3 regions of the Microbispora sp. H10836 genome follow, and region 2 is predicted to be linked to each of the others. Evidence: riboswitches for the same ligand, from Rfam matches in the RefSeq annotation. Region 2 holds a riboswitch; each other region holds the start of a gene.
The links. Region 2 has a riboswitch for S-adenosylmethionine ahead of HHX30_RS33080 (ACT domain-containing protein). Riboswitches for the same ligand answer to the same signal wherever they lie in the genome.
Positions count from the first base shown of each region.

Region 1 (9,663 bases), on a different contig from region 2:
GCGGCTGCAGAACGAGTTCGACCTCGCCTACATCTTCATCGCGCACGACCTGTCGGTGGTCCGCCACATCTCCGACCGGGTCGCGGTGATGTACCTCGGCAAGCTCGTCGAGCTGGGCAGCGACGCCGAGATCTACGACAGCCCGACGCATCCGTACACGCAGGCGCTGCTGTCGGCCGTGCCGGTGCCGGATCCGGAGGGCCGGGAGACGCGCCAGCGGATCATCCTCCAGGGCGACCCGCCCTCGCCGGCCAACCCGCCCTCGGGCTGCCACTTCCGCACCCGGTGCTGGAAGGCGCAGGACATCTGCGCCCAGCAGGCGCCGGCGCTCGAGGTGCGCCCAGGCAGCGGCCACCCCAGCGCCTGCCACTTCGCGGAGGTCCGCGACGTGGTGAACGCCCAGTAGGACCGGCCGGTCAGCGCCCGGGCGACAGCCGTACGTGCGCGCCCGGGGGCAGACCCAGGCGGTCGGCGGCGTCCCCGGCGTTGATCGCCATCGCGACCAGGCCGGCGGAGTCGGCGAACGCCACCAGGTCGCCGGGCGGCACGGCGGTGAACGTCTCGCGGAACGGCACGGTGATCTGGCGGCGCCCGAGCCACACGGCGAGGGTGTCGCCGAGCCGTACGCCGAGCTCGGCCAGGTCGGAGGCGGTGATCGACAACTGGACGTTGCCGTGCCTGTCCACCGACAGCACCTCGCCCTCCGCCGCGCCGTCCCGCAACCGGCAGGTCGGCGCGGGCAGGGTCACCAGGCGGTTCACCGGCATCGGCGGCCCCACGTCGGCGACCGCGCGCCCGGTGCACAGGTGGGCGGCCACCGGGGCGAACAGATCCCGTCCCGGGAACGTCGGAGAGACGTTCTCCAGGAACAGGTCCGTGTTCGTCAGCTCGTAGGCCGCGTCGGCGCCTCCGGCGGCACGCACGGCCCACGACAGGATGCCGTTGTCCGGGCCGAGGAACACCCGGCCTCCCGCCTCCACCGCGACCGGGCGCCGGTTGCCGCCCACGGCGGGATCGACGACCGCGAGGTGGACGCCGGCCGGCAGGTAGGGCAGGGTCTGCGCGAGGATGGCCGCGCCGCGCCGTACGTCCCCGGCGGGGACGAGATGACCCACGTCGATGATCCGAGCCTGCGGAGCGATGCCCGCGATCACGCCGTGGCACGCGGCGACGAACCCGTCCTCCAGCCCGTAGTCGGTCAGGAGCGTGATTACAGAGCTCACAACACGTGACACTACGTCCGTCCCGCCCGGCCTGAACACCCCGGGTTCGCCTCGCTGGTTCGCGCATTACCATGGGACGGGCCCGCGAGCCGATCGAGGAGGAGCGGATGGACACCGAACCGGCCGGCGACGACGGGCCCGGCCTCTCGGACCGCGACCGCGAGATGCTCGCGTTCGAGCGCCAGTGGTGGCGCTACGCGGGCGCCAAGGAGCAGGCGATCAGGGAGGCCTTCGGCATCTCCGCGACCCGGTACTACCAGTTACTCGGGGAGCTGATCGACCGGCCCGCGGCGCTGGAGCACGACCCCATGCTCGTCAAGCGGCTGCGCCGGATGAGAGCCGGCAGGCGGCGTGACCGCTCGGCCCGCCGATTCGGACTCTCCTAGCTTTTCCCCTTCGCATGCATGAGCCCCGCCACCGGGGCATGAGGCCGTCGAGGCGTACGCATCTGACCCCCCTTCGGAGTGAGGCCATGACCCTGCCCGCGCACGCAGGACTCGACGCGATCGTCTCCGATCCGGCCGGCGCCGTGATCGGGCTCGACTACGACGGCACGCTCTCCCCGATCGTGCCCGACCCCGCCGCCGCCCGGGTGCATCCCGGCGTGCCCGGCGTGCTGGCCGCCCTCGCCCCGCTGGTGCGCGCCGTCGTGATCGTCACGGGCCGCCCGCCGCGTACGGCGCTCGCCCTCGGCGAGGTCTCCGGCGGGCCGTCCCTCGCCGACGTGCCGGGCCTGGTGATCCTCGGCCACTACGGCCTGGAGCGCTGGGAGGACGGCCGCCTGACGGCGCCGCCGCCCCCGCCGGGGCTCGACCTGGTCCGCGCCCGGCTGCCCGAGCTCACGGCGGGCCTCGACGGGGTGTGGATCGAGGACAAGGACCGGGCCGTCGCCGTGCACACCCGGCGGTGCGCCGACCCCCTGGGGGCGCTGGAGGCGCTGCGCGGGCCGGTCGCGGCGCTGGCCGAGGAGGCCGGGCTGGCGGTCGAGCCGGGCCGCATGGTGCTGGAGCTCCGGCCGGCCGGGATGGACAAGGGACGGGCCCTGTCGGCCTTCCTCGCCGAGCGCGGCGCCCGCTCGGTCATGTTCGTCGGAGACGACCTGGGGGACCTGGCCGCCTTCGGCGCGGTCGAGACGGCCGGGATCCCGGGCGTACGCGTCTGCAGCGGGTCCACGGAGGTGACCGCGCTGGCGGAGCGCGCCGACGTGGTGGTGGACGGGCCAGACGGCGTCGTCGCCTTCCTCGGCGATCTCGCGGCAAGGATGGGCAAGCCGTCTGCAACCCGCCGGGCGTAACGTCCGGGGCATGAGAAAGACGATCTCGGCCGCGGCGGCCGGCCTGGCCGTGCTCGCGGTGTCCCTGGCGGTTCCGGCGGCGGCGTACGCGGGCGACGCCGCGGCCACCAAGACGCTGCACCTGCGCAAGGGCCTGACCCTCAAGATCCCCTCGTCCTGGCGGGTCGACGCCGACCGTGCGGACTGGCTGCGCGTCATCACCGGCTCGTGCCCCACCAAGGGCACGGACACGTACGGCTTCCGCGACTCGGGGTGCCACAGCTTCTGGATCCTCGGCCCCAAGGCCATCAAGGTCGGCCATGAGCTGTTCCAGGCGTACACGCCGGACGGCCCGTTCTACCCGGCCACCGACGTCGGGCCCTGCCCGGTCAAGAAGAAGCTCTACATCGGCCGGACCACGCTCGCCGAGAAGGGGCTGCGGCAGGTCGGGCCGGGACACAAGGCCGACTACCGCGACTGGGCGGGCACCTGCAGGACCCTCACCTCGGGCACGGTGAAGGCCCGGTTCAACCAGCGCGAGTGGTACCTGCCGACGTCGAGGATCCTGGTGATCGACCAGTGGAGGACCCCGGGCCTCGCCGCGATCCTCGAGAACGCGACCTGGAACTGAGCGCTCGGCGATCTCCCACCTATCGGGCCGCAAGTCGTCCGCAAGTGAGCGCGCCTAGTCTGCCGGACATGTTCAGAAAGACGATCTCGGCCGCGGCGGCCGGCCTGGCCGTGCTCGCGGCGTCCCTGGCGGTCCCGGCGGCGGCGTCCGCGAGCGAAAGCGGCGGCACCAAGCAGGTTTATCTGCGGAGCGGCCTGACCCTCACGATCCCCAAGTCGTGGAAGGTGGCCAAGGACGACAGGGACTGGGTGCGCGTCATCACCGGCTCGTGTCCCACCTTCGGCACCGAGGACTACGGTTTCCGCGACTATGGGTGCCACGGCTTCTGGATCCTCGGCCCGAAGGCGCTCAAGATCGGGGGGCACACGTTCCAGTCCTACAAGTCGAAGTACGGATTCGACCCGGCGACCGACGTCAGCATCTGCCCCAAGAGCTACAAGCTGTACAAGGGCGAGTGGAAGCTCGCGGACAAGGGGCTGCGACCGGTCGGGGCCGGCCACAAGGCGGACTACCACAGGTGGGCGGCGACCTGCGTCGACAAGAAGTGGCGGGTGAAGCTGCACTACAACCAGCGTGAGTGGTATCTGCCCACGTCGAAGATCCTGGTCCTCGACCAGTGGGACCACCCGCAGCTGGCCGCGATCCTCAAGAACGCGACCTGGAACTGACCGGCCGGAAGTCAGGAACGCGACCGGGAACCGACGACTCCGCCCGCGGCCACCGCGATCAGGGCGGGCGCGAGCAGGAACGCCGTGTGCGTCCCGAAGCCGTCCCCCAGCGCGCCGAGCACGAACGGCCCGCTGCCCGAGCCCACGCCCGCCCAGATCGAGGCCGTGCCGGACGCCTGGTCCGGCCGGCCTCCTGACACCTCGATCATGCGCGTCAGGCCCATGGGGAACTGGACCGAGATGCCGAGCCCGCTGAGCGCGAGCCCGGCGTAGCAGACCGGCGCCGAGGTCCCGGTCCAGAACAGCGTCCAGCCGGCCAGGGTCACCCCGAGCGAGCCCAGCAGCACCGCTCCCGGCGCGAAGCGCAGGGCCAGCCGGGCGCCGCCGAACCGGCCCGCGGCCATGCCGGCCAGCATCGCGGTCAGCCCGGTCGCCGCCACGCCGGGCGACAGGCCGGTCCGCTGGCCGAACAACGCGGCGGCCCACAGGTTGAAGGCGAACTCCAGGGCCACACAGCACAGCAGCACGAAGCCGGCGACGTGGAAGCGCCAGCCGTACGGGACCCGGAGAGAGACCGCGGGCGACGGCGGCGGGGCGGGCGCCGGCGGCACCCATACCCGGCCCATGACCAGGGCCAGCAGGAGGGTGGCGGCCACCGGCACGAACAGCGAGGGGCGCCAGCCGATCGGCGACTCGGCCACCACGCTGAAGACGTAGGTGGTGGCGATGCCGGCGGTGACGCCGACCGCGTTGGCCTCGCTGATGACGGCCGCCCCGGCCGGGCCGTGGTGGTCGCTGAGCACCGCCATCATCACGTACAGGGCCGTCGAACCGCAGCCGCCGGCGAGGGTGAAACCGGCGAGCGTGAGCGGAAGCGAGTGCCCGAACGCGACGAGGAGCACCCCGGCGTTCATCCCGGCCAGGCCGCCCCAGATGACGACACGACGCCCGAGTCGCCTGGTCAGCGTGGGAAGGGCCAGCCCGCCAGCGATGCCGCCGAGCGCCATCCCGGTGCCGTGCAGCCCGGCGACGGCCTGGGACACGCCGAGTTCGGCGCGCAGGAGCGGCACGGCGGCCGACAGGCCGTACAGGTAGGTGGCGAAGGTGGCGAGCTGCAGGTAGATCAACCAGGTGGGGCCGTCCCTGGTGACCTTTATGTTCCGGTCCAAAACCAGGCAAGGTTAGCGCAACGATGACAAAGCCGTGGTTTCAGTGCAGCGCGGCGAGCTGGTCCTCGAACCAGCGCTGGGGCGGCAGGGCGGTGGCGGCCTCCCGCAGCCGCAGGCCGCGCGTGAGACGCTCCTGCTCCGGCAGCGTCAGCGCCTCATGCAGCGCCGCCGCCGTGCCGGACACGTCGTACGGGTTGACCAGCAGCGAGTCGGCCCCCAGCTCGGCCGCCGCGCCCGCCTCGCGCGACAGCACCAGCGCGCACCGGGGCGACAGGATCGGGCCCTCCTTGGCCACCAGGTTCATGCCGTCCCTGATCGGGTTGACGAGCAGGACGTCGGCCAGCCGGTAGGCGGCCAGGGAGCGCGGGTAGTCGTCGTTGACGTTGAGGATGAGCGGGTCCCAGTCCTCGGTGGCGTACTCGTCCTCGATCTCCTTCGCGCAGCGCTGCACGGCCGCCGTGTATTCGCGGTACTCGGGCAGGTCGTGCCGGGAGGGGTAGGCGAACGCCAGGTGGACGACCCGGCCGTGCCACTCGGGATGGGTGGCCAGGAACTCCTGGTAGGCCCGCAGGCCGCGCACGATGTTCTTGGACAGCTCGGTGCGGTCGATGCGCACGATCAGCCTGCGGTCGCCCACGAGGTCCCTGATCACGGTCATGTGCGACTCGACGTCCGGCTCGGCCGCCCGGGCCCGCAGCGCCTCGCCGTTCACCCCGAGCGGGTGGACGCCGATCCTGGTGATCCGCCCGTCGTAGGTCACCGTACGGGCGGCGTGGTCCACCCGGGCCCCGAGCAGCGCTTCGCAGCAGTCCATGAAGGAGCGGGCCCAGCGCGCGGTGAGGAATCCCGCGTGGTCGGCGCCGAGGATGCCGGTCAGCACCTCCGCCGCGACGTCCTCGGGCAGCAGCGCGAAGTATTCGGGCGGTGCCCAGGGCGTGTGGGAGAAGTGGCCGATGCGCAGGTCGGGCCGGTCGACCCGGAGCATCGCCGGGGTCAGCGTCAGGTGGTAGTCCTGCACCATGACGCGCGCCCGGGGCGCCGCCTCCTCGGCCAGGGCCAGCGCGAAGGCGCCGTTGTAGGTGCGGTACGACTCCCACTCGCGCCGGAACCGCGTGCCGAACTCGGGGGAGAAGGGCGTGTTGTACAGCAGGTGGTTGACGAACCAGAGGGTCGAGTTGGCCACGGCGTTGTAGGCCCGGTGGAAGACTGCGGGCGGGATGTCCAGCATGCGGATCGGCCCCGTCTCGAAGGCCCGGTCGAGCCGGCCGCCGGGCGCCTGACGCACCGCGCCCCGGTCGCCGTCCGACAGCGCCGCGCAGACCCACAGGACGCCGGTGTCCCTGACCACCTCGGACAGACCTGAGACCAGGCCCCCGCCGCCCCTGCGCATGGTCAGGCCGCCGTCCTCCGACAGGGTGAAGGACACCGGGCCCCTGTTGGACGCGATAAGAACGGTGCTGCTCATCTGGGTTGTCCCTCGATCAGAGCGGGCGCGCATGCCGGAAGATTAATAAAAGCCGACCTCCGTCAATAGGATGTCAACCGATCGCGGAAGGGCTGGATACGGCATGGCACTGGACGACACGACCGAGGACCTGGCCCGATCGGCTGCCCAGGGGGACCATCGCGCGCTCGGTGAGCTGCTGCGGCGCATCGAGCCCGACGTGCTGCGGCACTGCGAGAGGCTTCTACCGTATCGGCAGGACGCGGAGGAGGCCGCGCAGGACACGCTGCTCGCCGTGGCACGCAACATCGGCAGGTTCGAGGGGCGCGCCAAGTTCAGCACCTGGCTGCACATCGTGACCGTGAACTGTGCCAGGACCACCTACCGCTCGCTGAAGCGGCGCTCGTCGGAGCAGGCGGAGGAGCTGCCCGATCAGCGGCCCGATCCCCGGCGGGTGAGCGTCATCGCCGGGTCGCGGCTCGATCTGCTCGACGCGATGGAGGCGCTGGAGGCCGAGCGGCCCGACCTCGCCCAGGCGCTCGTGCTGCGCGACATCTGCCAGCTCGACTATTCGCAGGTCGCCGACCAGCTGAAGATCCCCCTCGGGACGGTCAAGTCCCGTATCCACCAGGCGCGCAAGTACGTGCAGAACGCCCTCGGCGAAGCATACGGCTGATACGAATCGTCTCGTTATGTGAGACAGCGGAACGGACACCGAGGACGCCGGGGTACAGTGCTAGAGACCTTTCTCGGAAAGGTTCCACAACTGAACATGCTCATCCAGAGGGGTGGAGGGACCGGCCCTGCGAAGCCCCGGCAACCTCCCCGGTGTCGAACTCGTGTCCACGAGGCCCGGCCGGGACAGGTGCCAATTCCGGCTCGCGGCCAGGGTGGTCGCGAGCGAAGATGAGGGAAAGGCCTCGCTTCATGGCGCACACCAGCACTGCCGCTAACACCGCCGCGAACACCGTCGAGTTCGGCCCCGCCACCGGTCTTTCGTGTCGCGAATGCGGCGCTCTTTATGAACTCGGTCCGATTTTCGCCTGTACGGAGTGTTTCGGCCCCCTTGAGGTGGCGTACGAATTCGGCGAGATCCGCCGGGAGGACATCTCGTCCGGCCCGGCGAACATCTGGCGGTACCGCTCCCTGCTCCCCGTCCCCGCCGACGTGGCGGCCAAGCCCAACCTCCAGCCCGGCTGGACCAAGCTCGTGAAGGCCGACAGGCTGGCGGCCGAGCTGGGGCTGCGGTCGCTGCACGTCAAGGACGACTCCGGCAACCCCACCCACTCCTTCAAGGACCGGGTCGTCTCGATCGCGCTGGAGGCCGCGCGCAACTTCGGCTTCCACACCCTGTCGTGCTCCTCCACCGGCAACCTCGCCGGCGCGGTGAGTGCGGCCGCCGCCCGGGCCGGCCTCGACTCCTGCGTGTTCATCCCCGCCGACCTGGAGCCGGCCAAGGTCGTCATGGCCGCGGTGTACGGCGGCCGGCTGGTCGCCATCGACGGCAACTACGACGAGGTCAACCGCTTCTGCTCCGAGCTCATCGGCGACGAGCTGGGCGAGAAGTGGGGCTTCGTCAACGTCAACCTCCGGCCCTTCTACGCCGAGGGCTCCAAGACGCTCGCGTACGAGATCGCCGAGCAGCTCGGCTGGCGGCTGCCCGACCAGATCGTCATCCCGGTGGCCTCAGGCTCGCAGCTGACCAAGGTCGACAAGGGCTTCCGCGAGCTGATCAAGCTGGGCCTGGTAGAGGACCGGCCGTACCGGATCTTCGGTGCGCAGGCCGAGGGCTGCTCGCCGGTCTCCCAGGCCTTCAAGTCCGGGCAGGACGTCGTGCAGCCGGTCAGGCCGAACACCATCGCCAAGTCGCTGGCGATCGGCAACCCGGCGGACGGGCCGTACGTGCTCGACATCGCCCGGCGGACGGGCGGCGCGGTGGAGGACGTGAACGACCAGGAGGTCGTCGAGGCGATCCGCCTGCTGGCCAGGACCGAGGGCGTCTTCGCCGAGACGGCGGGCGGCGTCACGGTCGGCGTGCTGCGCAAGCTGGTGCGCGAGGGGCGCCTCGACCCCGACGCCGAGACCGTGGTGCTGAACACCGGTGACGGGCTCAAGACGCTCGACGCGGTGGCCGAGCACGCCCGCCCCACCGCCGTCATCCGTCCCTCTCTCGACGCGTTCCGTGCGGCATTCGCCAACTGAAAGCGTTTCACAAGGCCCATCGGCAGCAACGAAAGCGAGCGAACAATGAGCGTTTCCGTGCGGATTCCGACGATTCTCCGGACGTACACCAACGGAGCCGCGGAGGTGAGCGGGGAGGGGGGAACGCTCCGCGAGGTCCTGCAGAAGCTGGACGCGGACTACCCGGGCATCGGCGGACGCATCCTGGACGAAACGGGTAAGATTCGGCGTTTTGTCAACGTCTACGTCGGGGAAGAGGATGTCCGATTCGCCGACGGTCTGGACACCGCCACACCGGACGGGGTGCAGATTTCGGTCATCCCCGCCGTCGCCGGAGGCTGAGCCGCCGCACCGGCGCCGAGCACCTGAAGTGCACTTCTATCGCGAAGAAGTCGGGCGGTGCTATGGCAAAAGGTGTAGCTCTCAACTATTCAACAGCAAAGTGAAAATTCTTCGGTCCCGCTTTGAGCGAACGCCAAGTAGTAGTTTGCGGATTGACTCTGTTGTCCTACGCCTTGACACGGGTATGGTCGAGGACGATCGACAAAACCGGGGGCTTCTTGGTGGTCCCCAGCCCAGCAAGAGGAGTCGGAAGTGGCGCAGGGCACCGTCAAATGGTTTAACGCGGACAAGGGCTACGGCTTCATCGCGGTAGACGGTGGGAAGGACGTGTTCGTCCATTACTCGGCAATCATGATGGACGGCTACAAGGCCCTCGAGCAGGGTCAGCGGGTTGAGTTCGACATCACGCAGGGTCAGAAGGGCCCCCAGGCGGAGGCCGTACGGGCCGTCTGATCCCGTCATCGACCATCGGAAGGCCCGGCTCGCGACCCCCGCGGGCCGGGCCTTCCGATGCGTGCCCGCTGCGCGCGTCGGGACGATCCGTGTCTCCCGCTTCACCGTCGGGGCGCTCACTTCCGCCGGGGTCGTGCCGGAGGCGCGCCAGGGGCACAGCCCTCGTCGTTCGGGAGTTCGTTCCTCACTCCCTCTCCTCAGTCCAGACCGGCGGCGCGCCCCTCCGGCTCGCTCGGTGTTCCCCGCTTCGCGCTGTTCTGGACATACCGTCCAAGCTGG
Region 1 covers NZ_JABBWU010000021.1:135,068-144,730, reverse strand. Annotated here, with positions in the region: gene HHX30_RS31750 (ABC transporter ATP-binding protein) at 1-406, shown strand, start outside; gene HHX30_RS31745 (S-adenosyl-l-methionine hydroxide adenosyltransferase family protein) at 417-1,223, opposite strand; gene HHX30_RS31740 (DUF3263 domain-containing protein) at 1,331-1,609, shown strand; gene otsB (trehalose-phosphatase) at 1,696-2,517, shown strand; gene HHX30_RS31730 (hypothetical protein) at 2,528-3,127, shown strand; gene HHX30_RS31725 (hypothetical protein) at 3,196-3,795, shown strand; gene HHX30_RS31720 (sugar MFS transporter) at 3,807-4,964, opposite strand; gene HHX30_RS31715 (trehalose-6-phosphate synthase) at 5,005-6,429, opposite strand; gene HHX30_RS31710 (RNA polymerase sigma factor) at 6,533-7,084, shown strand; SAM riboswitch class I at 7,182-7,321, shown strand; gene thrC (threonine synthase) at 7,336-8,610, shown strand; gene HHX30_RS31700 (MoaD/ThiS family protein) at 8,656-8,931, shown strand; gene HHX30_RS31695 (cold-shock protein) at 9,184-9,384, shown strand.
Region 1: linked by a shared signal. The riboswitch ahead of thrC (threonine synthase) and the one ahead of HHX30_RS33080 (ACT domain-containing protein) in region 2 are both predicted to bind S-adenosylmethionine.

Region 2 (9,663 bases):
CCGTTACGGCATGAACCTGGGCAGCCACGACTACCAGATCCTCGCCACCGAGGGCTACCAGAGCAGCGGAAGCTCCAACGTGACCGTCGGCGGCACCTCCGGCGGCGGCGGCGGCGGTGGCGGCGGCGGTGGTGGCGGCGGCGGTGGCGGTGGCGGTGGCGGTGGCTGCACCGCGACGCTGTCCGCCGGCCAGTCGTGGAGTGACCGCTACAACCTCAACGTCTCGGTCAGCGGCTCCAGCAACTGGACCGTGACGATGAACGTCCCGTCCCCGGCGAAGGTCATCGCCACCTGGAACATCAGCGCCAGCTACCCCAGCGCGCAGCAACTGGTCGCCCGGCCCAACGGCAGCGGTAACAACTTCGGTGTGACCATCCAGCACAACGGCAACTACACCTGGCCGTCCGTCTCCTGCAGCGCGAGCTGATCCTCGCCCTGTAGAACCGCAACACCGCAACACCCAACGCGTGGCGCGGCGGTCCATGACCGCCGCGCCACTTCGCTGCGCGGCCGGAGGCGGATCGGCGACGACATCCGCCGACGGCGCACCGGACCGTCAGCCCCCGGTCGCGACCGGTGTCCCGGAGAGGCGGCGCAGTGCCGCCTCCGCGTACGCGAGGCGCGTGTCCGGGATGTCCAGGCGGACGATCGCCGTACGGTAGTCGTCGAGGAGCTCCCGCAACACCTCACGGGCACGCTCGTCGTCCGGCGCGTTCTCCAGCAGATCGGGAATCGTCTCCTCCGCGGCGTCCGCGACGGCCCGCCAGCGCTCCGTCTCCGCCGCGCGGCGCGCGAGCAGGACCAGGGTCAGCACGAGGGCGCGCCGCCACGTCCCCGGCGTCTCCCGGTCGAGCCGCCGGTAGCAGGCGACGGCCCGCTCGGCGGCGCCGTACGCCTCGTCGCCGGAGGACATCACGGCCGTCATGTGCAGGGCCTGTCCGAGGTCCGGCAGGACGTCGGTGCCGCCGGCGGCGTCGAGGAGCGCCACCGCCCGGCGGAGCAGATCGAGCCCCTCCCCGGTCTCGCCGAGGCGGCACCTGGCCAGACCGGCCAGCACCAGGCACCACCCGGCCCGCGCGGCCGCGCCCTCCTCCTCCGGCAGTCGCCGCGCGACATCGGCGGCGCGCAGGGCCACACCGGCCGCGTTCTCGTCGTCGCCGATCTCGGCGAGCCCGTCGACGGCGGCCTCGAGAAGAGCGGCGAGAGCGGGCCTGGCGTCGGCGTCGACCAGGACGGCCTGTTCGAGAAGCCCGATCGCCTCCCGGGCGAACGCCAGCGACCCGGCCGTGTCCCCGGCCCGGTCGCGGGTCCTCGCCGCCGAGGTCAGGGCCCTGCGGAGGTCCGCGCGTACGGCGGTGCGGCCTTCGGCGAGGAGCGCGAGGTAGAGCCCCACGGCCCGTTCGTACGCCCCGGACGCGCCGGCCAGGTCGCCGAGACCGGTGAGCAGCTCGCCGAGGGCCCCCGAGGCACGGGCCAGGAGATCGCGATACTGGGGATCCTCCGCCGCGAGATCGTCGTACGTCTCCGCCGCCTGGCGCAGGCGCGCGGCCGCGTCCTCCGGCTCGCCCAGACGGGACAGCGCGTGCCCGGCGTCCTCGTACGCCTGCGCCAGGAAGTGACGGAGCCCGGGATGCCCCGCCACGACGAGGCCCTCCAGCATCGCCACCGCGCGCAGGCTCGCGGGCGCCGCCTCGGCGGACCGGCCGGCGCGGTTGAGTGCCGAGCCGAGCCTGCCCACGCTGAGCGCGAGCTCCCCGGTCATGGGTTCCTGGGTCACCTCCCGAAGGGCCACGACGACCCGCAGCACCTCGGCCTCGTCGTCGGGCCGGCCCCGCAGGCACAGCGCGCCGGCGAGGTCGCTCAGCGAGAGCGCCAGCCGGTCCGGTCCGCCGGCCGGGACGACGGCCAGGCCCGCGGTGATCCCGGCGAGCGCGTTCAGCGCCCGGGAGATCTCGGGCCGATGCTCCGCCGTGCCCTCCAGCCGGTCGTACTCCCCGGCCAGGTCGGCCGCCGTGCAGCCCTCGTACGTCTCCCCGGCGGGGGCGTCGTCGCGTACGGGGCCGGTCAGGCCGGCGGCGCGCAGCCGGGCCTCGTCGGCGGCCTGACCGCGGCCGAGCGCGGCCAGCGCGTCGCCGAGCCGCCGCAGCGCCTCGGCGAGGTCGCCCCCGAACCGCCCGGGGCCGCGCGCGTGCAGGCGTTCGCGTACGGCGACCGCCCGCGTGGCGGCGTCGAGCGCCTCGACGGGCCGCGCGCAGGCGAGCAGGTAGCCGGCGAGGTCGCACAGCAACACGCCCAGCTCGGGGAGGTGGGGGTCGTGGTCGTCTCCGGCGATCGGTTCGAGCAGAGCGGCGCCCCGGCGAGCGAGCCGTACGGCCTCGCCGGGACGGCCGAGCTGTGCGTGGCACCAGGCGAGCCGGTCCAGGCAGAAGGCGCGCAGCCCCGGCACCTCGGGCATCGCGGCGAGGAGGGACGCCCCGCGCTCGGCCGCCTCCGCCGCCTCCCGCAGACGAGGGGTGCCGGTCAGCGAACCGGCCAGGTCGGCGAGGGCCTCCGCCAGCTCGACCCCCGGCTCCTCGCGGGCCTCGAACACCTCGACCCGGATCGCGTTCGCGTACGCTGCCTCCTCGGCGCGCCCGCTCCGCGTGGCGTAGTCGGAGGCCGCCCGCGCCGACGCCAGCAGGTCGGGCTCGACGGCCGCCGGGTCCAGGAGCCACAGCCGGTGGCGGATGGTCAGGGCGCGGTCGGCCGCCGCCCAGGCCTCGTCGAGCTCGCCGAGCCCGGCGTGGTAGCCGGAGAGGTTGCCGAGCGCGATTGCCAGTTCCCGCAGGTGCTTGCGCTCCTCCACGACCAGCCGGTCGTAGATCCCGACCGACCGCCGGGCGGCTTCGCGCGCTTGCTCGGCCAAGCCGAGCGGCGCTAGGTGCGCGCCGAGGCTGTTGAGCGCGTTGGCCAGCTCGTGCGGCTCGTCGGCCCGCTCGTAGAGGGCGACGGCCTGCTGCGCCGCCGTCACGGCCTCCTCATACAGCCCCAGCGGCCGGAGCTTGTTGGCGAGGTTGTTCCAGGCGCCCGCGACGTTCGGCCGATGGCGGGGGTCCTCCTCGCACAGCTCCTGCCACCGTCCGAGCGCGTCGCGGGCCGCCCGCTCGGCCTCCTCGTGGCGATCGGCGCCCGCCAGACTGCTGCCGAGATGGCCCATGGCCAGGGCGATCGTCTCGCGGTCGCCGGACTTCTCCGCCGCGGACACCGCACGCTCCGCCCAGCGCAGCGCGGACTCGTGCCGGCCGCACGTGAAGTCCACCTCGGCGAGGCGGCCGAGGAGCCGCGCGTATGAGGCGGCCCAGTCCGAGTCCGCTGCCGCCAGCAGCTTGAACAGGCGCGCCGCCACCGTCAGGACGGACGCCGCCTCGCTGAGCAGGCCCTCGGCGAAGAGGACCTCCGCCAGCCGGTACAGCTCCGGCGCGAACCCCTCACGGAAGTCCTCGCTGCCCGGCACCGCGGCGAGGTAGGCGTCCTTCGCCTCTGTCAGCCGGCCGTGCTCCAGCAGCCGCCTGCCGTACGTCCACCGGGTCAGCGACCGGGTCATCTGCTGGTCGTCATCCAGCCGGCCCGCCATCTCCACGGCCTCCGCCGCCGCCGTGAGCGCCTCGTCATGACGACCGAGCTGTGACAGGGGATCGGAGACGAGGTTCAGGGCCAAGGCGAGCTGTGTCAGGTGTCCGACATGCTCATCGGCGATCCGGCGCAGGCGGGCCACCGCTTGGAGACAATCGTCCACGGCCTCGTCCACCCGGTCGAGCCACAGCAAGGCGCTCGCCCGGTCGCGCAGCAGCATCGCGACCTGGAACCCGCAGTCGGCGTCCGGCAACGTCGGCAGGAGCGTCCGTGCGCAGGTGAGGCCTGTGTCGCAGACCGTAAGCACCTCAGCGTGCTCCCCGCACCGCAGGAGAAGGTCGGACTGCTCGTGACAAGTGAGCAGGATGTCCACGGCGAAACGCGGGTTGTCCACCAGGCAGTGCTGGTAGTACTCGAGAGCCTGCCGCTTCGCGGCGGCCGCCTCGCCGATGCGCCCGAGTGCGGCCAGGTTGGTGCCGCAGTCCCGGATGGCCCGCGCGTACATGCCCTGACGGTGGAAGTCGTCGGCGGCGTGGGGCCGGAGCACGGCGGCGCATTCCTCGGCGAGCTCCAGCGCCTCCGCATGCCGGCCCTGACCGGCCAGTATCCAGGCCAGCATGCCGAGCGCGTTGGCGAAGTCCGCGAGACGCGACTCGCTCTGCGGCCGGACCAGCTCGACGACGATCCGGCGGGCGAGGATCAGGTCGTCCACGCGGCCAAGGCGGTCGAACTCCTCGCCGAGGCGAATCACCTCGTCGGTCACCGCGTACAGGAGCTCCTCGGCGTCGTCGCTGCCGGGGATCGGCTCGACGTCGGGGGCGCGGGCCGCCAGCGTCTCGATCGACCGGCGCACCTCGGCGTCGAGCAGGTGGGGAGCCAGAGCGCCGAGCCTGGCGCAGGCGTCGAGGAGTTCCATCTACTGGTCTTTCGGGGGGAGGAAGCCGGATAACTGAGATGTAAGGGGTAGGGATCACGACCCTAAGTGGCTGCTGTGAATCAAGTCCACAGAGTTTTGTCACGGTCCAGTGACGGTCGTCCGACGCGCGAGGCCGTACCGGCTGGGAACGCTGGGCCGGATGAACACGACGCGGGCGGCCGCGCCCGCGATTCCGGCGGCCCGGGCGCCATGGCAGGTGTCGCAGCCGAGAGCCGTGTAAAGGCAGGTGCGCCGGTCGTTCCAGTCCGTGCCGACAGCCCTCGACCTGCTGATCCACGGCCCTCCCGGGTTGCGGCAGACCTCGTCCCGGGCCTCGCCGGTCATCACGCAGGGCCGCCGGGGCAGCCGGGTGACGACGACCGGGTCGCCGTCGGCGAGGGGTTCCCCGGTATGGGTGCCGATCGGGGTCAGCAGCCCCGCCGTCCAGCGCAGGACGGCCGGCTGGCCGAAGCGGCGGGCGACCTCCAGCACGAGGCTCTCCTGGGCTCCCACCGCGACCATCGACTGCTCGGCCCAGGCGAACTCCGGATGGTGGCATGCGGCGTCGGTCCGCAGGCGCAGGCCGCGCTCGTGCAGGTCGTCGAGCAGCCGCCTGTGCGCGTCCAGATTGTGGGCCAGGCGTCCCGGCAGGCCGCCCGGGTTCCAGCCCGTCAGCACGTGCGCGACCTCGCCCAGAGGGTGCGGAATCTCGTCGGTGTCCGGCCCGCCGACCGCGGGGCCCACCCGCAGGATGTGGTCGTCCAGCGTGAGGCGGAGCACGGCGCCGGTCCAGGCGGCGGCGATGTCGGGCTGCTCGTCCGGGCGTTCTGCGACGAACAGATCGGCCAGGTCGCGCTCGGGGGCGCCGGGCCGGTGCACGTGCCACCGCAGCTTGCAGTGCGGGCACTGAGCGTAGTACACGCCGGGGAACGCCTCGATGACAGGCTCGCGCGGCCCGATGTTCATGCCGTTGTAGAAGACGCCGCAGCCGGGGCAGTGGGTGCGGCGCAGGGCGTAGGGATCGTTCGGGACGGGCATCACGCACCTCCGGGGCCTGGGACCCCGGTGGCCCGACCGGCCCCGGTGATCCGCCGTTCTCCGCGCGCCACGCGCGGAGCGGGTCGTCACCCGGGGCACCCGCAGCGGGCGGGATGCCGTCCAGCGAGCCGGGGCTTGGCGCTGGAACTCGTGACCCAGGCCGGGACATTAACGACGTACGCGTTGATGGTCAACATCTGGCCAGAAACCGGACTGCCGTGCCGGCATCCGGTCCGGGTCACGAGGCCGATCGCGCCCCTGGACGTTCGTCGGCCGGCAACCTCGCCTCACCGCGCAAGGTGCTCTCCAGGGAAGACCTGGCCGCTGCCGGTCCCGGCAGGGGCAAGCGCGGATCTCCCTGCCCACGGGTAAGGGGGTCCGGAACCACAAGGACCCTCATGACCGCGTCCTGGCACATCTACGGCACCGCCGCCGTCTGTTCGCGGCGGACGTGCTCGCGGCCCTCGGCTTCACCGTCCGTCGCGGAGACGACCTCCTTCGGGCCTGCCTCGGGTGCTGACAGGAGGCTTGTAGGGTGCGGTGCGTGACCGGTGAGACCGATCTGCCCACGCTGCTGACCACGATGCGCCCGCGGCTCAACCCTGGCCGCTACGTGTTCACCACGGTCGACGGCGACGTCCCGCCGGGCGTCAGGCCCGTCGTCACGGTCGCCGAGGAGGAGGGCCTCACACTGGTCCTGCCGCAGCGGGACGCCGACGCGGCAGGACTGACGTACGACTACGTGACGGGCTGGATCACGCTGCGCGTCCACTCGGCACTCGAAGCCGTCGGCCTGACCGCCGCCTTCGCGCAGGCACTCGCCGCCGCGGGCCTGAGCTGCAACGTCGTCGCCGGATTCCACCACGACCACCTCTTCGTGCCGTACGAGCGCGTCGGCGAGGCGGTCGAGGTGCTGGAGGACCTCGCCCGGCGGTCCGCCTGACGACTCACCGGCGGGACCGCGCCCTCCCTGCAGGCGGTCGCAGCATGGGCACCCGTAGCGGAGCACCGGCCAAGCCCGCCCGCGCCCCCAAGGACCCCGAAGCCGCCCCGCCCGGCCTGTTCTGAACCGGTAGCGGCTCTCCCCGACAGCGGTCATAGTTCGAGTGCGCCTCGGCGCATCCGCAGGAACCAGAGCGATTGCCTTGACCAGCAGTATCGGTGAGGGGCAGGGACACTCCTCCCTGCCCACCCGGCGCTGCGAAAGGAGCGAAGGGATGTCAGACCTTCCCCAGGTGATCACCACGAGGGGCAGTGACCGTTACCACGCCGGCGAGGAATGCCCCATGTGGCTGGCCGGCCGGCTCGGCAGCGAAAGCCAGGGCAACCGCCTGCACAACGTCCTGCGGATGTCCGAAGCGGAGGCCCGAGCCGACGGCTGGACGCCCTGTCCCGGCTGTGTCGGCACCGGACACATGTGAGCTGTTAAGCGAGAGGAGTACCTTCTCGGCCTTTTCCCTTCCTGGAGAGGCCGGGATTCCAAGGGCTCGCGAGCGGAGGTAGCCTGCGTGGGTTTCGCTGACACAGAAAGGTCTTTTACGGCACCTTCCTGAGGCCGCCGGATCAGCTCTGTCCCGTGGGTATGCCGCAACCGATGGGAGCCCCCAGCGCCGACGTTCCCGGCTGGCGTGACCTCGCCCAGCATGATCAAGATGAAAGCGCAACACGGTCACGGACTTGATTCCGGTTGGGTCGATATCGGTTTTCCGGCGCCTTTGCCGCTGTGACGTCTTTTATCGGCATAGTAGTTTGCGTTCATGTTCAGCCCATTTGCTGCATGCCGGGCAGCCGCTCTGCGGCCCACGGTCGTCTGGGCGGCCGTCGCCGGGGTCATCGCCGCCGGGTCGCCGATCGCGCTGGGCTCATCTCCCGCGTACGCACGGGATCCGGGCTCCTCCGCCAACGCCGTCATCGTCTGGGACCGGAACGCTCAGACCGCGATCTGGGACATCGCCGGTCAGCAGCCGCAGGTCCAGGCGCGTAGCTTCGCGATGGTGCACGGAGCGGTCTACGACGCGGTGAACGCGATCGCCGGTGCTCCCTACCAGCCATACCTGGTCGCACCGGCCGCCGATGGCACCGAGTCGACGGACGCGGCCGTCGCGACCGCGGGCTACCTGGTGCTGCACGCGCTGTTTCCCGACCAGCAGGCGAGATTGAAGGCCCAGTACGATGAGTCGCTGGGCGCGATACCCGACGGCGCCGCGAAACAGCGTGGAATCAGCGTGGGCACGCAGGCGGCCGATGCGATGATCGCAGCGCGACGGAACGACGGAGCGTTCGGCGACCAGACCTGGCCCGTGGGCACCCGCCCTGGTCAGTGGCGGCCGGCGCCGCCCGCGTTCGCCTCGGACGGGGCCTGGGTCGGTCACCTCAAGCCGTTCCTCATCCCGAGGGCGTCCATGTTCCGTACGTCCGGCCCGCCGGCGCTCACCAGCCGCCGGTACGCCCGGGACTTCAACGAGGTCAAGACGGTCGGCTCGGCGACCAGCACGGTCAGGACGGCCGACCAGACGAAGGCCGCGATCTGGTGGCACGACCGGCATCTGGCCGAGTGGGAGATCAAGCGCCAGCTCGCGACGCAGCAGCGACTGAACACCCTTCAGACGGCGCGGATGTTCGCGATGGTCGACCTGGCCGAGGCCGACGCCACAATCGCCTGTTACAACGAGAAGGCGGCGTGGAACTTCTGGCGGCCGGTCACCGCGATCCGGCTGGCCGACACGGACGGCAATCCGGAGACGTCCGCCGACCCCGAGTGGACGCCGTTGCTCGTCACGCCGCCGCACCCCGACTACACGTCCGGGCACACCTGTTTCACCGCGGCGAGCATGTCGGCGCTGAGGTACTTCTTCGGACGGGATGACATCCCCTTCAGCGGCTACAGCGCCGACTCGGGTACGACCAGGTATTTCCGCGGTTTCTCCCAGGCGCTCGCCGAGGTCGTCGAGGCCCGAGTCTGGGGCGGCATCCACACCCGTACGGCGGACGTGCAGGGCGCGAAGATCGGTGCGCAGGTCACCGCCTACATGGTCACGCACTATTTCAAGCAGAGGCCGAGGAGCCGGTAGAGCCCACCATGCGGGAGACTCCTGCGGCCAGGAGATGCGTCTTCTTCGACGTCGACGGCACTCTTATCGATGCCCTGCACAACCAGCGGCGAGTTTGGGCGGCATGGGCGGTGCGGTTCGGCCTGGATCCCGAGGATGTCTATCGCGTCGCGCAGCGGACCCGGCCGGTGGAGACCTTCGCTCTCGTCGCGCCGGACCGGGATCCGCGTGCTTGCCTGGCCGCGCTGCACGAACTGGAGGACGAGGACGTGCGGTCCGGCGTCTACACGGCTTTCGATGGCGCGTCGGCGTTGCTGCATGCCCTGCCGCCGGGCTCGTGGGCGCTGGTGACGTCGAACTACGCCCACCGGATTTGTGGGCGCTTCGCCCGCACAGGGTTGCCCGTACCCGAGGTCATCGTGGACGCGGCGGCGGTCGAGCAGGGCAAGCCCTCTCCCGGCCCCTATCTGCTTGCCGCCGAGCGGGTCGGCGCCACCCCAGGGCAGTGCCTTGCCGTGGAGGACGCTCCTTCCGGCGTACAGGCCGGCCTCCGGGCCGGGATGACCGTGTGGAACGTCAACGTGCCCGTCGCCGTCGATGGTGCGCATCGTCATTTCAGGAACCTGCGGGACGCTGCGGACGACATCCTGGCATTTGCCACAGGCGAGAAGTGGACCCGACTGCACGGACTCAACCCGCCTGAAGCGCGGCCGGGGCCGGGCGGAGCTACGGCGATCCGCCCGGCCTTGGTGGTGATTCATTAAGGTCACGGGCAGTTGCCGATGTCGCTTTCGGCGGAGGCCAGGACGACGTTGGTCTTGGCCAGCCCGAGGGCGTCGACGGTGACGTGGACCGCGTTGACGGTCAGGCCGTTGTCGGGCGTGGTGAATGGAATCTGCTCGTTGAGGACGAGCTTGACGACACCGACGTTGACCGTGGTGTTCGGTTGGACATTGGTGGGTTCTGCGATGACCACCGTGTTGCCGACCTTGAGAGAGGCGATCGTGGTGGTTCCGGTGGAGCCGTCGCAGGTGGTGGTGGAGCTGG
Region 2 covers NZ_JABBWU010000023.1:122,561-132,223, reverse strand. Annotated here, with positions in the region: gene HHX30_RS33095 (glycoside hydrolase family 11 protein) at 1-427, shown strand, start outside; gene HHX30_RS33090 (tetratricopeptide repeat protein) at 557-4,528, opposite strand; gene HHX30_RS33085 (DUF3293 domain-containing protein) at 4,628-5,566, opposite strand; SAM riboswitch class IV at 5,614-5,722, opposite strand; SAM riboswitch class IV at 5,803-5,921, shown strand; gene HHX30_RS33080 (ACT domain-containing protein) at 6,111-6,509, shown strand; gene HHX30_RS33075 (hypothetical protein) at 6,784-6,987, shown strand; gene HHX30_RS33070 (vanadium-dependent haloperoxidase) at 7,324-8,637, shown strand; gene HHX30_RS33065 (HAD-IA family hydrolase) at 8,646-9,380, shown strand; gene HHX30_RS42955 (vWA domain-containing protein) at 9,383-9,663, opposite strand, start outside.

Region 3 (9,663 bases), on a different contig from region 2:
AGGCCCTTCGACGGCAGCGACGACGCCACGCTCGCCGTCACCGCGCTCGCGGCGCGGGCCGGTGCCTGGTGCGTGCGGGTGCACCGGGTGCGGGCGAACGCGGATGCGGTGCGTGTGGCCGCGGTCTGGCGGGCAGCAGGCGTACGACACGCTGACGAGGGCCGGTGACGAGATGCCGACAGGGACGCCGATGAAGGACATCGAGGAGCTCAACCAGGCGTTCTACAACGCCATCGAGAGCGGCGACCTCGACACGATGTCGGAGATCTGGATCGAGGACGTCCCGGGACGTCCGGCCATGTGCGTCCATCCCGGCTGGCCGATGCTGACCGGGCGGTCGGAGGTGCTCCGCTCGTGGGCGCTCATCATGGCCAACACGCCGTACATCCAGTTCGTGCTGACCGACGTGCAGACGACCGTGCTCGGCGACGTCGCCGTGGTCACCTGCGCGGAGAACATCCTGACGGCCGCCGACACCGACGAGCCGGGCTTCGCGGCCGGCCGGGTCGTCGCGTCCAGCACCTACGTGCGCACCGGGACCGGGTGGCGGCTGTGGCTCTACCACGGCTCACCGGTCCTGCAGAGCGACGACGAGGACGAGGAGGAGCAGGAGCCTTGACGGCACGGCCGACGACCAGTCGTGACACGGTTCGGTTGACGGGCCTGCGGGCCCGCGGCAGGCACGGCTGCCTGCCCGCCGAGCGAGAGCTGGGCCAGGAGTTCGTGGTCGACGTGGCCCTGCGCTTCGACACCGCCCCGGCGGCGGCGGCCGACGACCTGACCCTCACGGTCGACTACGGGGCACTGGCGGGGGCGCTCGTCCGCATCGTGGAGGGCGAGCCGGTCAACCTCATCGAGACGCTCGCCGAGCGGCTGGCGGCGGCCTGCCTGGGCCACCAGTTGGTCGAGGAGGTGGAGGTCAGCGTGCACAAACCGGCGGCGCCCATCCCGCTGCCGTTCGACGACGTGGTGGTGACGATCAGAAGGGGGCGCGCATGAGGGTCGTGATCGCGCTCGGCAGCAATCTCGGCCGCCGTATCGACAACCTCCAGGGGGCCCTCGACTCGCTGTTCGACGCCCCTGGGCTCACGTTCGTGGCGGTGTCGCCGGTCTACGAGACCGATCCGGTCGGCGGTCCCGAGCAGGGCCCGTACCTGAACGCGGTGGTGGTCGCCGAGAGCATGCTCGACCCCCGCACGCTGCTCGACCGCGCGCAGAGCGTCGAGACCGCCTTCGGCCGCGAGCGCAAGGAGCGGTGGGGCCCGAGGACGCTCGACGTGGACCTCATCGCGGTCGGCAACCTGATGTCCGACGACCCCGAGCTCACGCTCCCGCACCCCCGGGCGCACGAGCGGGCGTTCGTCCTGGTCCCGTGGGCACAGGCCGATCCGGGGGCGGTGCTGCCCGGGCGCGGCTCGGTCGCGGCCCTGCTGGCCGACACGGACCAGAGCGGGGTACGGCTGCGCACCGACCTCGTGCTCGAACCCCCGGTCTGATCGACGAGGAGTCCCCGCGTGAAGCCCAGCAATCCCGGCGTGCTCGTCGGTCTGGTGGTCGTGTTCGCCCTGCTCACCTGGGGGCTGCTGCGGCAGTTCTACTCCATGTTGCCGACCCTGCCATGGACCGCGATCCCCACGACGCTGCTGCTGGCCGTCGGCGAGGTGTACACGGGCTGGCTGACCCGGGCGAGGATCCTGCGCCACCCCGGCACCAAGCCCGTCGAGCCGCTCGCCGTCGCCCGTCTGGCGGCGCTGGCCAAGGCCACGGCGTACGCGGGGGCGGCGTTCGGCGGCGTCTTCGCCGGGTTCGTGCTGCGTGTGCTGGACCTGCTCGACCTGGACAAGCCCCGGCAGGACGCGTTCGTCGGAGGCGGGTCGTTCGTGGCCTGCGTGATCCTGGTCTGTGCGGCGCTGTTCCTCGAACACTGCTGCCGGGTGCCCGGCAAGCCCTCCGGGGAGACCTGATCGGCTACTTGTCGATGTCTCCCACCACGAAGAACATCGAGCCGAGGATCGCGATCATGTCGGCGACCAGGTTGCCCGGCAGGATCTCCCGCAGCACCTGGATGTTGTTGTAGGAGGCGCTGCGCAGCTTGAGCCGCCACGGCGTCTTCTCGCCGCGTGACACGAGGTAGTAGCCGTTCAGGCCGAGCGGGTTCTCCGTCCAGGCGTACGTGTGACCTTCGGGCGCCTTCAGCACCTTCGGCAGCCGCTGGTTGATCGGCCCGGGCGGCAGGTGCCGCAGGCGCTCGGCGCAGGCGTCGGCCAGGTCGAGAGAGACCTTGACCTGTTCGAGCAGCACCTGGAACCGGGCCTGGCAGTCCCCGGCCGACCGGGTCACGACCTTCACGGGCAGCTCGCCGTACGCGAGGTAGGGCTCGTCGCGCCGCAGGTCGAAGTCGACGCCCGAGGCTCGCGCGATCGGGCCGCTCACGCCGTACTGCATGATCGTCTCGCGGTCGAGCACGCCGACGCCGCGGGTGCGGGCCAGGAAGATCTCGTTGCCGGCGATCAGTTCCTCGATGTCGGGCAGCCGCCGGCGCACGGCCGCGACGGCGGCGGTGACGCGGTCGAGCCAGCCCAGGGGCAGCTCCTCCTTCAGGCCGCCCACCCGGTTGAACATGTAGTGCATGCGGCCGCCGGAGATCTCCTCCATGACGTGCTGCAGGGTCTCCCGCTCGCGGAAGGCGTAGAAGACCGGGGTGATCGCGCCGAGCTCCAGGGGATAGCTGCCGAGGAACATCAGATGGCTGAGCACGCGGTTGAGCTCGGCCAGCAGCGTCCTGGCCCACACCGCCCTGGGCGGCGGCTGCATGCCCAGCATGCGCTCGACCGCGAGCACCACGCCCAGTTCGTTGGCGAACGCCGACAGCCAGTCGTGCCGGTTGGCCAGCACGATGATCTGCCGGTAGTCGCGCACCTCGAACAGCTTCTCCGCGCCGCGGTGCATGTAGCCGACGATCGGCTCGGCGGCCGTGATGCGCTCGCCGTCGAGGACGAGCCGCAGCCGCAGCACGCCGTGGGTGGACGGGTGCTGCGGGCCGATGTTGAGGATCATGTCCTCGGTGGCCAGCTCCCTCGCCTGCACGGCGTCGGCTCCCGCGCCGAGCCCCACGATGCGTTCGGTGCGCCCGCCCTCCTGCTCGGTCGTCATGCCGTCCATGCTTTCACGCTCATCACGCGGGAGCGAAGACGGCGAAGGCATCAGACGAACTCGACCACCGTCGCATGCCGACGGCAGTAGCCTGCTGCTCGGCTTAAGGCTAGCCTTAATTGTGGGAGGGCACTCTTGGCGTGGACGGTGAAGGTCACAGGTGAGTACGCCGCTTGGTTCAGGACGCTCCTCAAGGAGGATCTCGATTCGGCGATCCAAGTCGCTCAGGCCGTCGCCGCACTTCGGGAGGAGGGGCCAGCTGTACCTCGACTACACCAGCGACGAAGAGGAGTGAACATGGCGAAGAGAGTGCCGGGGGACTGGGCCGACCTCGAACGGGAACTTCACGAGGCCGGCGTCTCTCCTTCCGTGATCGAGCAGGGTGCCAGGAAACTCCTCGCGGAGGCACGCGGTCATCAGCTCGCCGAGGCGCGAAAGCAGCTCGGGCTCGGCCAGAGGGACGTCGCGGCTGTCATGGGTCTGAGCGTTGCCCGGGTCTCACAGATCGAGCATGGAGAGGTCACGTCCATCGAGGTCATCGCTCGCTATGTAGAGGCGCTCGGGGCCCGCTTGGACCTGGTCGTCGACTTCGGTGATCGGACGCTGCGCCTGCCCGTCAGCGAGAGGTCGACGGATGCCGCTTGACAGGGGGCCTCTTGGGCGAGACCCCCGACCTCACTTCCCGTCTTCAGCGGCGGCGATTTGACGCAGGGCGTCGACGAGGCGGTCGACGTGCTCCTCGGTCGTGCCGATGCCGATCGAGGCGCGTACGGCGCTCACCGTGCCGTCGGCGCAGCCGGCGTCGTCCCCGCCGAGGAGGTGGCGGACGAACGGGTGGGCGCAGAACTTGCCGTCCCTGACGCCGATGCCGTGGTCGGCCGACAGCGTCTCGGCGACCTCTCTGGCCGTGCGGCCCTCCACGGCGAACGACACGATGCCGACGCGCGGGTGGTCGGGGCCCCACAGGGACAGCTCGCGTACGCCGGGGATCGTGGCGAGCCCGGCGCGCAGGCGGGCGAGCAGCCGCTCCTCCTCGTGGACCAGCGCGATCCAGCCGGTCGTGGTCAGCGCGTCGCAGGCGGCGGCGAGCGCGATGGCGCCGAGCACGTTGGGGGTGCCGGCCTCGTGCCGGCTCTCGGGGTCGTCGCTCCAGTCCACCGTCTCGCCCACGGACCGTACGGCTCCGCCGCCGCGCAGGTACGGATCGGCGTCGGCGAGCCAGTCGGGGCGGCCCACGAGCACCCCGGCGCCGAAGGGGGCGTAGAGCTTGTGCCCGGAGAACGCCACGTAGTCGAGGTCGAGCGCGGCGAGGTTGAGCCCGCGATGGGGGACGAACTGGGCGGCGTCCACGGCGATCCGCGCGCCGTGCCGGTGGGCGACGTGGGCCAGCCCGGCGATCGGCCACAGCTCGCCCGTGACGTTGGAGGCGGCGGTCACGACGAGCAGGGCCGGGCCCTCGATCGCGGCCAGCGCCTCGTCGGCCGCCCGGATCGCCTCGCCGGGGAAGGCGGGCGGCGCGAGCCGTACGGCGTCGGGCCAGGGCAGCAGCGAGGCGTGGTGCTCGGTGTCGAACACGACGACGGTGGTGCCCTCGGGGAGGCTGCGGGCCAGCAGGTTCATCGCGTCGGTCGTGTTGCGCACGAAGATCAGGGCGTCGCCGGGACGGGCGCCGACGAAGGCCCGCACGGTGTGCCTGGCCTGCTCGTACCGCGCGGTGGTGAGCTGTGAGGCGTAGCCCGCGCCCCGGTGGACGCTGGAGTAGGCCGGCAACGCCGCCGCGACGGTGGCGTTCACCGGCTCGAGACAGGGCGCGCTCGCCGCGTAGTCGAGGTTCGCGTACGGCACGAGCCTGCCGCCCCTGACGGGCACCTCCAGGCCGGCGCCCACGACAGCCGGTAGGCGTACGGGCTCGGAGATGCGGGTGACGGCCTGCTGGACGAAGGTGAGTGCGGACAACGCCAAGCCTCCTCGGGTCTGGGACCCCGGCCATGGCGTCGTACGGCGGAGCCCGCGCTTGTCCGGCACACCTCGTGCCGGACCCGGTCCTCACCCGGGGCACCCCGCCGCGAGCGCGAGGGTTGCCGGCCAGCAAGCCGGGGCTTGATGCTGGCACTCATGACCTGAGCGCACTATAACCCGGCATCCGGGCTCGAAGGCAAGCCCGCTGGTGAGAGGCGGATTTGCCGTTATGGTGTGCATTGTGAAGTTTGATCCTTGGAATCCCGAGTTCGTGGCTCACCCGTACGACGCCTACCGCGACCTGCGGGACAACGAGCCGGTCAGCTTCTTCGAGCCGACCGGGCAGTGGCTGGTCGCCCGGCACGCCGACGTGAACGCGCTGCTGCGCGACCGCCGGCTGGGCCGGTCCTACCTGCACGTGGCCACCCATGAGGAGTTCGGCCGGGAGCCCGAGCCGGACTTCCAGAAGCCGTTCTGGCGGGTGATCCGGGCCGGCATGCTCGACGTGGAGCCCCCGGTGCACACGCGGCTGCGCCGCCTGGTGTCCAAGGCCTTCACGCCCCGGATGGTCGAGTCGCTGCGCCCGCGCGTACGCAGGATCGCGACCGAGCTGACCGAGGGACTGGTCGAGCGCGGCGGCGGCGACCTGCTGGCCGAGGTCGCCGAGCCGCTGCCGGTCACCGTGATCGCCGAGATGCTGGGCGTGCCCGAGGCCGACCGCCACCTCCTGCGCCCCTGGTCGGCCGACATCTGCGGGATGTACGAGCTGAACCCGGCCCCGGAGGTCCAGCACACGGCCGTACGCGCCGCGACGGAGTTCGCCGAGTACCTGCGCGGGCTGGCCAGGGCGCGCAGGGACCGGCCGGGCGACGACATGATCTCCGCGCTCGCGCAGGTGGTGGACGACGGCGACCGGCTGACCGAGGACGAGCTGATCGGCACCTGCGTGCTGCTGCTCAACGCCGGGCACGAAGCCACGGTCAACGCCACCGGCAGCGGGTGGTGGGCGCTGTTCCGCAACCCCGGCGAGCTGGAGCGGCTGCGCGCCGACCCCGGCCTGATGCCGACGGCGGTCGAGGAGCTGCTGCGCTACGACACCCCGGCGCAGATGTTCGAGCGGTGGGTGCTCGAGGACATCGAGGTCGGCGGGGTGACGATCCCCCGGGGTGTGGAGATCGCGTTGCTGTTCGGCTCGGCGAACCGGGACCCCGAGGTCTTCGCCGACCCGGACCGCCTGGACATCGGCCGGGCGGACAACCCGCACATCTCGTTCGGTGCCGGCATCCACTTCTGCCTCGGCGCGCCGCTCGCGCGGGTCGAGATGGCGGAGTCCTTCGGCGCGCTGCTGCGCCTCGCCCCCGGCCTGGAGCTCGCCGAGGAGCCGACCTGGAAGCCCAGCTACATCATGCGCGGCCTGGAATCACTGAAGGTCGCCGTCTGACACGCTGACCGTGTGGTGGGTGACCGTCGTGTCGTAGCCGAGCAGGACGGCCCGGGCGGCGGGCTCGACGACGGCGGTGGCGGGATCGTCGCCGGCGAAGCGGCGGATCGCGTCCATCGACTCCCACAGCGTCATGACCTGGATGTCCACCCGGCCGTCGGCGTCCCGCCGCAGCAGGTACGCGCCGCGGTGCCCGTCCACGTCGCGCAGGGAGGGCAGGACCGACGCGGTGAAATGCCGCTCGTAGCGGTCCGCGCCCTCCCGGGTGGCGCTCGCGCGCCAGATTCTCGCGATCATGGTCGCTCCTCTCGATGTCGTGACTGACTGAGCCAGCCGAAGCCGCCGAGGCCGGCCGGGTCGATCAGCTCGGCCTCCTGGGAGGCCCGGCCGAGCGCGCGTACGTAACCCGGGGGATCGGCGGACGCGAGCGCGAGCGGCGGCCGGGCGCCGGTGACCCCCAACTCGCGCAGCGCCTCCCGCTGCGTGGTGAGCGTGGTCGCCTCCGCCCCCGCGCGCTCGCCCGCCGCCGCGCAGGCGTCCAGCGCGACGTGGGCGGTGATGTCGCACGACCCGTCCGGCACGGCGGGCACCAGCGAGCCGTCGCGATATCCGGTGAGCGTGCCGAGCGGGGGCCGCCGTCCGGCCAGATGGGTATAGTCCACGGCGACCGCGGTGCCGTGCGCCAGCCGCGCGATCAACGAGGCCCACGCCTCGTCCCGGGGACGGCCGATCTCGGCGCGCTCCCCGGCGGAGCGCAGCGGCCACCAGCGCTCCAGCCAGGCCAGATCCTCGGGGCCGGGAGCGGGCCCCGGCCGCTCCTCGCCGGTCGCCGGATCCACGAGCACCAGACGTGGGCCGCCGGGCGTCATCTCGGCGATGTCGAGCGGCACGTTGTCCAGCCACTCGTTGGCCACCACCAGGCCGCTGACGCCGTACGGGACCTGCGGCTCCCAGGCGACGCGGGGATCGAGATCGCCGGGCCGGGGGGACAGGTCGACGGCGGTGACCCGCAGCCGCTCCGCGAGGTCCGGCGGCGCGGCGGCGAGCACCCGGGCGGCGAGGAGGCCGTTGCCGCTGCCCATGTCCACGAGGTCGACCGGGCGGGGCCGGCCGAGGGCGGCGTCGACCTGCCGGAGCAGGCGCAGCACGGCCTCGGCGAAGACCGGCGAGGCGTGCACCGATGTCCGGAAATGCCGGTCGGGGCGCTCTCGCAGGTAGAAGCCCCGCTCGCCGTAGAGCGCCCGCCGCATGGCCTCCCGCCAGGTGACTTCCACAGCGCTTCACGGTACCGACACGCCGGGGCCGTGACGAAAAGTAGTCACTTTCGTACTTATGGCTCAACATAGGCCTGTGAGAAATGGGACAAAATCGGACCGTCGGGTTGGGGCGACCGAGGAGTGCCTGCCCGCCTGGGCAACGCCCAGCAGGGCCTGATCTGCCAGACATGACCTGGAGCCGGGTCGGCGGGAGCGCCGCCGCTACGCTGAACCGAGGGGAGGCGTCATGGACACAAGTGACCGCCCGGCGCGGCTCGCCGTGGGAGTGCTCGGCGCGGGACGGGTCGGTTCCGTGCTCGGAGCCGCGCTCATGCTCGCGGGTCATCGGGTGGTGGCGGCCAGCGGTGTGTCCGACGCGTCGGCGCGACGGGCCGCCGACCGCCTCGGCCTGAAGCTCAGCAGGCCGGACGAGGTGATCGCCGAATCCGAGCTCGTGCTGCTCACCGTGCCGGACGACGTGCTGCCCGGCCTCGTGTCCGGCCTCGCCGCCACCGGCGCCGACCTGCGCGGCAAGCTCCTCGTGCACGCGAGCGGCGCGTACGGCCTGGGCGTGCTGGACCCCGCGGCGGAGATGGGCGCGCTGCCCCTCGCGCTGCATCCCGTGATGACGTTCACCGGCAGGAGCGACGACCTGACCCGGCTCAACGGCTGCTCGTTCGGCGTCACCTCGCCCGACCTGCTGCGGCCGGTGGCCGAGGCACTGGTGATCGAGATGGGCGGCGAGCCGGTGTGGATCGCCGACCAGGACCGGCCGCTCTACCATGCCGCCCTGGCCGGCGCCGCGAACCACATGGTGACGCTCGTGGCCGAGTCGCAGGAACTGCTCGCGAAGATCGGCGTGGAGCATCCGGGCCGGATGCTCGCCCCGCTGCTGAGCGCCGCCCTCGACAACGTGCTGCGCCTGGGCATCAGCGGGCTCACCGGGCCCGTGGTGCGCGGCGACGCGGGCACCGTGCGCAAGCACGTCGACGCGCTCATCCTGGCCGCCCCCGAGGCCGCGGACGCGTACGTCGCCCTCGCCAGACTCACCGCCGACCGGGCGCTCGCGGCGGGGCTGCTCAAGCCGGAGACGGCCGAACGCCTGCTGGACGCCCTGGGGGGGAACATATGGACCTGATTGTCGCCGCCGACCGGGCCGGCCTCGTCAAGGCGAGGGACGCGCTCGGCCCCGGAAGGATCGCCCTGGTCCCCACGATGGGGGCGCTCCACGAGGGCCATCGGTCGCTCATCCGGCTGGCGCGAGAGCACGCCGACCACGTGGTGGTGAGCGTGTTCGTCAACCCCCTGCAGTTCGGCCCCGGCGAGGACTTCTCCCGCTACCCCCGTACGTTCGACGCCGACCTCCGGACGTGCGAGGAGGAGGGCGTGGGCGTGGTCTTCGCGCCCTCGGCCGACGACATGTACCTGCCGGACCGCCAGGTGGAGGTCTCGGCGGGCGGCATGGGCGGAGTGGTCGAGGGCGCCTTCCGGCCCGGCCACTTCGACGGCGTGCTGACCGTCGTGCTCAAGCTGTTCAACCTGGTGCGGCCGGACGTCGCGGTCTTCGGGCAGAAGGACGCCCAGCAGCTCGCGCTGATCCGGCGGATGGTGGCCGACCTCGACGTCCCCGTGTCGGTCGTCGGCGCGCCGACCGTGCGGGAGCCCGACGGCCTCGCGCTGTCGAGCCGCAACAGGTATCTGTCCGAGGCCGACCGCCGCACCGCGCTCGCGCTGTCGCGGGCGCTGCGAGCCGGCGCGGCACGGGCCGGAACGGCGGGGCCGGCCGGGATCCTCGACGCCGCGCGGGCCGTGCTGGAGGAGGCCGCCCGGTTCGACCCGCCGCTGCTGCTCGAC
Region 3 covers NZ_JABBWU010000038.1:14,341-24,003, reverse strand. Annotated here, with positions in the region: gene folP (dihydropteroate synthase) at 1-168, shown strand, start outside; gene HHX30_RS39165 (nuclear transport factor 2 family protein) at 191-619, shown strand; gene folB (dihydroneopterin aldolase) at 616-999, shown strand; gene folK (2-amino-4-hydroxy-6-hydroxymethyldihydropteridine diphosphokinase) at 996-1,496, shown strand; gene HHX30_RS39150 (DUF3180 domain-containing protein) at 1,515-1,964, shown strand; gene HHX30_RS39145 (NADH-quinone oxidoreductase subunit D) at 1,969-3,162, opposite strand; gene HHX30_RS39135 (helix-turn-helix transcriptional regulator) at 3,289-3,798, shown strand; gene HHX30_RS39130 (aminotransferase class V-fold PLP-dependent enzyme) at 3,829-5,109, opposite strand; SAM riboswitch class IV at 5,159-5,274, opposite strand; gene HHX30_RS39125 (cytochrome P450) at 5,354-6,553, shown strand; gene HHX30_RS39120 (antibiotic biosynthesis monooxygenase) at 6,533-6,850, opposite strand; gene HHX30_RS39115 (SAM-dependent methyltransferase) at 6,847-7,827, opposite strand; gene HHX30_RS39110 (Rossmann-like and DUF2520 domain-containing protein) at 8,057-8,947, shown strand; gene panC (pantoate--beta-alanine ligase) at 8,938-9,663, shown strand, end outside.
Region 3: linked by a shared signal. The riboswitch ahead of HHX30_RS39130 (aminotransferase class V-fold PLP-dependent enzyme) and the one ahead of HHX30_RS33080 (ACT domain-containing protein) in region 2 are both predicted to bind S-adenosylmethionine.